2 regions of the Mesorhizobium sp. M0159 genome follow, and region 2 is predicted to be linked to the other one. Evidence: predicted binding sites of a transcription regulator. Region 2 holds the regulator's gene; the other holds the start of a gene.
What was found. Region 2 encodes PhoB, which activates phosphate uptake and scavenging genes when phosphate is short. Its sites were predicted from a motif close to TGTCATNNANCTGTCAT; they were not measured.
Positions count from the first base shown of each region.

Region 1 (4,564 bases), on a different contig from region 2:
CGCAGCGCGAAAAGCAGCGTGTAGCCGGTCAACAGGTACATTGCCGTCACCACCAGATAGACTTCGACAATGCGGAACGTGTTGAAGTTGATCCACTGGGCGCCATAGGTGAGTTCGGGTACCGAGATGACCGACGCCACGGACGTATCCTTGAAGAGCGATATGAATGTGTTGGAAAGCGCCGGCAGGGTTATGCGCAGCATCGTCGGCAGGCGCACATCGAGCAGCCTTTGCCATGGCGTCAGGCCGATTGCCTTGCCGGCGTCGAGTTGACCGCGCGGCACCGCCTCGAGCCCCGAGCGAAACACCTCGACCAGGTAGGCGCCGCTGTAGAGCGACAGCGTGGCAATGAATGAGGTTTGCGCGCTGTAGGCAATGTCGACCACCGTCGGCAAGCCGTAGAAGACCAGATAGACGAGCAGGATCAGCGGCACGTTGCGGATGAACTCGACATACCCCGCGATGATGGTCCGCACCGCACGTCCGGCCGACACGTACCAGACCGCCAGAACGAGCCCGATGACGATGCCGATCGCGATCGAGATGACGGCCAGTTCGAGGCTTAGCAGCAGTCCGCCCCAGAGCTTGTCGAAATGCCGCCAGATAAGGTTGAAGTTGAGAGTATAACCCATGCGTCCTCGTCATGGAGGGCTGTGATGAGAGAAGGCGGAAGGACGTTGTCCTTCCGCCTGCTTGCATCAAATGACCGGGAAACCGGGATGGCGCGCCGGCGGCTCCTGTCCGAAATAATCCTTGAACGCAGCGTCGTAGAGTGCCGTTTCATGGCCGAACATGGCGATGGTGAAGGTCTGGTTGACGAAGGTCAGCCAGTCGAGGTCGCCCTGCCGCAGCGCGGCACCATAAAGCATCGAGAACCAGCTCTTGCCGGCATCGAAGTACTTATCCGGATTGCGCGAGGCGAGCCAGCGCACCGTTGACAGATCGACCGCGGCGGCGTCGACGCGCTTCGATTCCAAGGCCTGCAGCACGTTGGCCTGCGTGTCTATCTGCATCACCTGCGACTCCGGCAGGACGATATGCACGTTAGCCTCGGCATCGACATTTTGCAGGATGGAAATCCGCGTCGCCGAACCGCCGGCAAGCAGCTTGTCGAAGGTCTTGTTTTCGGCGTTCGGAAGGGTCAGCAAGGCGATGCCTTCGACGTAGTAGGGTCGGGAGAAGTGGATCAGCTGCGAGCGCTGGGCGGTCATGGTCATGAACTGGATGGTGATGTCGACCTTGTTGGTGGTCACGTTTGGAATGCGCTGAGCCGGATCCTGCATGACGAATTCCACTTTGGTCGGATCGTCGAAAAGCCCCTTGGCGAGAATGCGACCCATGGTGATGTCCATGCCCACCAGTTCGCCGGCGTCGTTCTCGAAATGCCAGGGCGCATTGGTACTGCCGGTGCCGACGATTACCTTGCCGCGCTCGAGGACGGTGCGCAGCAGGCTGTCCGGCGCTGCCTGGGCCGCCGCTTTCTGAACGTCGACCGCGGTAGCGGCGCTCATCACTCCGGCCGTTGCAAGCCCGGCCATTCCCAGTTTCAGAAATTCACGCCTTTTGGATGTGTCGTTCACGGCGACCTCCTTTCGTGTTGTGTTCCCCTTTGGATCAGCAGTACAGGCATCGGTTGCAACTGACGTCATTGTCCCTTACAAGAGACGCCTGTACTCTGTACAAGACAGATTAACATCAGGAATCGATAATGCAAGATGGCAATGCCTTGGCCGCTCGACCGGACGCCGGTCTGGACGAAGACAAGAACTCGGGTTCTCGGGAGAAGGGCCTCAACCGGGTCCTCCAGATTCTGGAGTTTCTCCACACGACCCAGCGTGCGATCGGCATTGGCGACCTTGCCAGAGGGGTGAATGCACCGCGGTCGACGACCTATACGCTGGTGCGCTCGCTGGTCGACGCAGGCCTGCTGGAAATGGCCGGGGACGGCAATCGGGTCTATTTCGGAAAGAAGCTCTACCTCTACGGAATGGACTATGTGCGGGGCAACGACCTGCTCAGGCGAGGGCGCCAGGAAGTCGACCATCTGTCACGCGAGACCGGCGAGACCTCGGAGTTGTGCATGCTGCAAAGCGGCCGCTACACCATCGTCCATTCAAGCCCGGGAACGAGGCCATTCCGGATCAGCTCGGCGACCGGTCTGCAAATACCGCTCCCCTGGACAGCTTCCGGGCGACTGCTCCTCGCCGGCTTCGACAGGGCAGCGATTGAGGATATGGTCTCCGAGGACGATCTCGTGCTGCCGGACGGCCGCAGATTGCAGCTCGACGATTTCATAGACGACATCGCCGTCGCCAAGTCGGCCGGCTACTGCGTCACCTCCGGCCTTGTCGATGCCTACACGAAATGTCTGGCCGCGCCGGTCTTTTCAGCGCCGGGCAGGGTCGAGGCGACGATGTGCCTGGTGGTTCCCATCGATACCTCGACCGAAAAGACCGATGACCTGATAGAGCTGTTGCTCGAGCGCGCCGCGCGGCTTTCGATCGCGGCATAGGCCGCCTTTCCAGCAGGCCAGCGCCGGCGTCCGTTCAAGCGATAATGTCTGGAATGATCTTGTCTTCCAGCGCCATCAGCCTGTCCTTAAGGAAGAGCTTCTTTTTCTTCATGCGCTGGATCTGCAGCGGGTCGCAATTCATGGCAATCATCGCATTGATTGCCGCGTCGAAATCGGCGTGTTCCTGCTTCAGCCGGGAATATTCGAGGCGGATATCTGCCTGTTCCTGATCGGACATTTTTACCGTCTGCACGTCTGCGGCGCCCAAACTATGGGCCTGATTGGGCGGGACCGGGTCTTCTTGCACCGGCGCGCAGCCCATATCACATTTCATATTGGCGTGGAATGCTACCACGCAGCATTCGACATCGGTGCGCGATGGTGGCACACTGTCATTATGCCGTCACAGAAGCGAGCCTGCGGTGGACGTGCCATGACGGCTGCAATCCGAGGAAATCATGAACGGGAGAACCAATCATGTCTCTTGCATCCCATCTTGATGAGCTGCAGCGGAAACACGGCGACATCGAACGGGAAATCGACGATGCGATGACCCATCCGTCGGTAGACGACCTCGAAATCGTGAATCTCAAGCGGCGCAAGCTGGCGCTCAAGGACGAGATTGAAAAACTGAAGGCGAAACCGACGACCCACTGAAGCCCTTCCAGGACTAGAAGCGCCGCCCGGCGCGCGATCTTTCCGGTGGCATCGCTATGCTGCCGGAAACGCTCGCGGATTTGCGGCAAGCTGCCGTCTTGTTGTTTCCGATTTGCTGGGCCTGCGCGCCAGTCGCCATTGACAAGCCATCTTTGCTCCTCCACCTCATGCCCGGACCTTCAAGATTAAAGGCAGCCGGCATGACCGGATATTTTTCCTCACCCTTCCCGCGCCGCAGGTCGGTCGGTGTCGACGTCGGCGGCGTGATGGTCGGCGGCGGCGCCCCAGTCGTCGTCCAGTCGATGACCAACACCGACACGGCCGATGTCGACCAGACGGTCGCGCAAGTGGCGGCCCTGCATCGCGCCGGCTCCGAGATCGTGCGCATAACGGTCGATCGCGACGAAAGCGCTGCCGCCGTACCGGCCATCCGCGAGCGACTGGAGCGGCTCGGCATCGACGTGCCGCTGGTCGGCGATTTCCATTATATCGGCCACAAGCTCCTGGCCGATCATCCGGCCTGCGCCGCGGCCTTGGCCAAGTACCGCATCAACCCCGGCAATGTCGGTTTCAAGGACAAGAAGGACCGGCAGTTCGCGGCAATCGTCGAGATGGCGATCCGATACGACAAGCCGGTGCGCATCGGCGTCAACTGGGGTTCGCTCGACCAGGAGCTGCTGACCCGGCTGATGGATGACAACCAGGCCCAAGGCTTTCCGCTGACCGCGCAGGAAGTGACGCGCGAGGCAATCGTGCAATCGGCGATCCTGTCGGCCGAAATGGCCGAAGAGATCGGCCTTGCGCGCGAGAAAATCATCCTGTCGGCCAAGGTCAGCGGCGTGCAGGATCTGATCGCCGTCTACACCGAGCTTGCCACCCGATCCGACCATGCGCTGCACCTCGGCCTGACGGAGGCCGGCATGGGCTCGAAAGGCATCGTCGCCTCGTCCGCTGCCATGGGCATCCTGCTCCAGCAAGGCATCGGCGACACCATCCGCATCTCGCTGACGCCGGAGCCGAACGGCGACCGCACGCGCGAGGTGCAGGTGTCGCAGGAGCTGTTGCAGACCATGGGCTTCAGGCAGTTCGTGCCGATCGTCGCCGCCTGCCCTGGTTGCGGCCGCACGACCTCGACCGTGTTCCAGGAGCTTGCCCAGAACATCCAGGCCGACCTGCGCAAGAACATGCCGGTGTGGCGTGAACAATATCCCGGCGTCGAGAACCTCAAGGTCGCGGTGATGGGTTGCATCGTCAACGGTCCGGGCGAATCCAAACATGCCGATATCGGCATTTCGCTGCCCGGCACCGGCGAGATGCCGACCGCCCCGGTATTCGTCGACGGCAAGAAGGCGGCGACGCTGCGCGGCCCATCGATTGCCGCGGATTTCGAGAAGA
Region 1 covers NZ_JAMYTF010000001.1:306,386-310,949, forward strand. Annotated here, with positions in the region: gene NKJ32_RS01505 (amino acid ABC transporter permease) at 1-632, opposite strand, end outside; gene NKJ32_RS01510 (transporter substrate-binding protein) at 699-1,580, opposite strand; gene NKJ32_RS01515 (IclR family transcriptional regulator) at 1,709-2,512, shown strand; gene NKJ32_RS01520 (YdcH family protein) at 2,547-2,750, opposite strand; gene NKJ32_RS01525 (YdcH family protein) at 2,990-3,169, shown strand; gene ispG (flavodoxin-dependent (E)-4-hydroxy-3-methylbut-2-enyl-diphosphate synthase) at 3,370-4,564, shown strand, end outside.
Region 1: NKJ32_RS01525 (YdcH family protein) is a predicted target of PhoB. The motif match lies at 2,903-2,919, and genes of this name have one in related genera.

Region 2 (4,564 bases):
CACGCCGGCAATGTCGGTCATCTGCTTGCCGTCGGCCAGTTGCGAGGCGATCTCGGCGGCATTCTTGCCGAGCTCGCGCGCATCCTTCCACACCGACACGGTCTGTGTGCCGAGCGCGATGCGGTTCAGCGCGGCGTGGTCGCCGTCCTGGCCCGAAACCGGAACCGATCCGGCCAGCCCTTGCGCCGTCAGCGCGGCGACGACGCCGCCGGCAGTGCCGTCATTAGCGGCGACCACGGCATCGACCTTGTTGTCGTTGGCGGTCAGGAACTGTTCCATGTTCTTCTGAGCGTTGGCCGGCAGCCAGCCGTCCGTATAGGCCTCGCCGACATTCTTGATCTTGCCGCCGTCAATGGCCTCCTTCAGCACCTCCATCGAACCGGCAAACAGGAAATCGGCATTCGGATCGGAACCCGAACCCTTGATGAAGACGTAGTTGCCTTCCGGCTTCACCTTGAAGACTTCGCGGGCCTGCATGCGGCCGACTTCCTTGTTGTCGAAGGTCAGATAGAACACGTCCTTGTTCTCGATCAGCCGGTCATAGCCGACGACCGGGATGCCTTCGTCCAGTGCCTTCTGCACGGCCGGCCCGATGGCCGAGGCGTCCTGCGCCAGGATGATCAGTGCGCTGGCGCCCTGCGAGATCAGGCTCTCGACGTCGGTGAGCTGCTTGCCGGGGTTGGACTGTGCGTCGGCGGAAATATACTTGTCGCCTGCGGCCTCAATGGCCGCCTTCATTGCGGCCTCGTCGGTCTTCCAGCGCTCTTCCTGGAAGTTCGACCAGGAAACGCCGATGACCTTGTCTTTAGCCTGCGCCACCGACGCCAGCGCCAGCGTCATGGCGACACCCGCCAGAATGGCGGTCGTGAATTTCTTCATCATATCCTCCCTGCGCCGCGTACGGCGTGACCAATTGGCTCAAAGACCAGCTTAGAAGCTCTAATTTTTTCGAGCCTCGAAAAAATACTGGCCCGATCTCCGGCTGCTGTCAACATCGATTCTGATGGATTTTGATGACTCTGCGAGTTTTTTCGAGCGTCGGAATAAACGATGACAGCGCCACCTGCATCTGACACTATTTGCCTGCGTCCGACACTATTTGTCGGACATTACCGACGGCTTCCGGTTCATGAGCGGCCGCGGCAACCGGGAGGAAAGCAAAACAATGTCGGTCGGAATCCGCCATGACGATTTGCGCCGGCGCAACCGGGCGATGGTGATCTCGGCGGTGCGCCGGGCCGGCCAGCCATCGCGTACTGAGATCGCAGCTACCACCGGCCTCAGTCATTCGACCATATCGGCGATCTCTTCTGACCTGATACGGGAAGGCATCCTCGCCGAGAGCAAGGCAAGTGAGCCCGTTTCGTTGAAACGCGGTCGTCCGCAGGTCGGCCTCGCCCTCAACCCGGAAGCGGCGGCGGTGTTGACCGTGGTGTTGTCGCTGAATTTCCTGTCGGCCGCTATTATCGACTATACGGGACAGGTGGTCGCCGAGGAACAGCGCCGGCTGGACACGCTGACCATGCCGCGCGACGAGCTGATCCGTGAATGCATGACCATCGTCCGGCGCCGGCTGCAGGATCCAGACCTTGACGTCCGCAGTGTCGCCCGCATCGCCCTGGCGATTCAGGGCATTACCGACTCCCCTGCACGCGCCATGCTGTGGTCGCCGATCACGCCGCAGACCGACATCGCCTTTGCCGACATGCTGGAGGACGAATTCGGCATCCCGGCAACGGTGGAGAACGACTGCAACATGATGGCGGTGGCTTTGCGCTGGCGCAATCCGGATCGCTATCGCGACGACTTCATCGCCATCCTGCTTTCGCATGGCATCGGCATGGGGCTGGTGCTGAAGGGCGAACTGTTCACCGGGACGCATTCCTCGGGCGGCGAATTTGGCCACATGATCCATCGTCCGGGCGGCGCGCTCTGCCGTTGCGGGCGGCGCGGCTGCATCGAGGCCTATGCCGGCAACTACGCCATCTGGCGCAACGCCAGGCAGATGAGCGAAGACAGCGAGCCGGTCGCCGACGTCAGCGACGCCGACATGCGAGCACTGGCGGCCCGGGCGCGCGAGAAAGATGGGCCGGAACGCGAGGCCTACCGCAAGGCCGGCGAAGCGCTGGGTTTCGGTCTCGGCTCGCTGTTCGCGCTGATCGATCCGGCACCGGTCGCGATGGTCGGCGCCAGTGCCGCCGCCTTCGATCTGATCGAGCCGGCCATGCGGAAGGCAATCGCCCAGACCGCCGGCGGCCAGCATTCAGGCTCGATCTCCTTCGATACAGAGCCGAACGAATTGCCGCTGATCCGCGAAGGCTGCGCGATGCGGGCGTTAAGCTTCGTCGACCAGGAGATTTTCGCGCCGGGCGCGCAAATGAGGCCCAGCGTCAGAAAGAACGTAGCCTGACCAGGCGGGTCAATCTTCCCTGATCGCATAGCCGGCACCGCGGATGGTGCGGATGACATCCGGCATCCGGCCGTTGTTGACGGCTTTGCGCAGCCGCCCGACATGCACGTCGACGGTGCGTTCGTCGATGTAGATTGTCTCGCCCCAGACATTATCGAGTAACTGGCTGCGCGAGAAGACACGGCCCGGATGCCGCATCATGAACTCGAGCAGCCGGAATTCGGTCGGCCCGAGCCTGATTTCGCTCTTCTTGCGATAGACCCTGTGCGATTCGCGATCGAGCACGATGTCGCCTACCTTCAGCACGCTGGACAGCACTTCCGGCTTGGCGCGCCGCAGCAGCGCCTTGACCCTGGCCATGAATTCCGGTGTCGAAAACGGTTTGACCAGATAGTCGTCGGCGCCGGTCGAAAGACCGCGCACCCGGTCGCTCTCCTCGCCGCGCGCGGTCAGCATGATGATCGGCAGCCGCTCGGTTTCGGGGCGCACCCGCAACCGACGACAGAGCTCGATGCCGGAAACCGCTGGTATCATCCAGTCGAGCACCAAAAGGTCGGGCACATTCTCCTGCAAACGGATCTCGGCTTCGTCGCCGCGTGTCACCACCTCGACCTGGTAGCCTTCGGATTCGAGATTGTAGCGGAGCAGCACACCCAACGGCTCCTCGTCCTCCACCACCATTATGCGTGGTGCGATCATCGGCTGGGCACCCCCATCATGTCACCGGTGCGGACATTGTCGTTTCGTCCTGCTTCGGACGATTGACCGGCAATTGCTCGCCGGTCAGCACATAATACGCATTTTCGGCGATGTTGGTGACATGGTCGCCGATCCGCTCCAGATTCTTGGCGCAGAACAGCAGGTGCGTGCAAGCGGTGATGTTGCGCGGATCTTCCATCATGTAGGTCAAGAGCTCGCGGAACACGGACGTGTATTTGACGTCGATGCGCTCGTCGGCGGCACGCAGCTTGGCCAACGCGGCCGCATCGCCTGCAGCATATTCCTCGATGACACCCTGCACCTGGATGAGAACCAGCTGCGCCATCGCGTCGATGGAATGCGACAGGTCCCGCGGCGTGGCGCTGAGGCCGACCGCACTCACGCGCTTGGCGATATTCTTGGCAAGATCGCCGATGCGTTCGAGGTCGCCCGCCATGCGGATCGCTCCGACCACATGGCGAAGATCGTGGGCCATCGGCTGGCGTTTGGCGATCAGGGTTATGGCGCGGTCGTCCAGTTCGCGTTGACGCGCATCCATGATGGCGTCGTCGGAAACGACGCGTTGCGCCAGCACGTTGTCGGAATTCAACAGGGCCTTGGTCGCCCCGCCGACCATCGAACCGGCGAGGTCGGCCATGTCGCGGATCAGCTTGCTGATCTGCTCGAGATCCTCGTCGAAAGAAGCGACTGTGTGTTCGCCCATGGTCCTGTCCTCATATGCATGATCGGAACGGCTCAGCCGAAGCGGCCAGTGATGTAGTCCTGCGTGCGCTTCTCGCGGGGCGACGTGAAGATCTTCTCGGTCCGGTCGAACTCGACCAGTTCACCCAGATACATGAAGGCGGTCTGGCGCGACACGCGCGCCGCCTGCTGCATGTTGTGGGTGACGATGACGATCGTGTAGTCGGCTTGCAATTCGTCGATCAGTTCCTCGATCTTGGCAGTCGACAGCGGGTCGAGGGCCGAAGCCGGTTCGTCGAGCAGAATGACTTCCGGCTTCACGGCCACGGTGCGGGCGATACAGAGCCGCTGCTGCTGGCCGCCAGATAGGCTCAAGCCGCTGGCGTTGAGCTTGTCCTTGACCTCGCTCCACAGCGCGGCGCGCTTCAACGCCTGTTCGACGCGGCCGTCCATCTCGGACTTGCCGAGGTTCTCGTAGAGCCTGACGCCGAAGGCGATGTTCTCGTAGATCGACATCGGGAACGGCGTCGGCTTCTGGAACACCATGCCGATCTTGGTCCTGAGGAGGTTGAGATCCTGCGACCGGTCGAGAATGTTCTTGCCGTCGAGCAGCACCTGGCCCTCGGCCATCTGTTTTGGGTAGAGCTCATAGATGCGGTTGAACACACGCAGCAGCGTCGATTTCCCGCAGCCCGAAGGGCCGATGAAGGCCGTGACACTGCGCTCAGGCAGCGACAGGCTGATGTCCTTCAG
Region 2 covers NZ_JAMYTF010000054.1:15,325-19,888, forward strand. Annotated here, with positions in the region: gene xylF (D-xylose ABC transporter substrate-binding protein) at 1-879, opposite strand, end outside; gene NKJ32_RS30270 (ROK family protein) at 1,166-2,410, shown strand; gene phoB (phosphate regulon transcriptional regulator PhoB) at 2,420-3,109, opposite strand; gene phoU (phosphate signaling complex protein PhoU) at 3,126-3,833, opposite strand; gene pstB (phosphate ABC transporter ATP-binding protein PstB) at 3,866-4,564, opposite strand, start outside.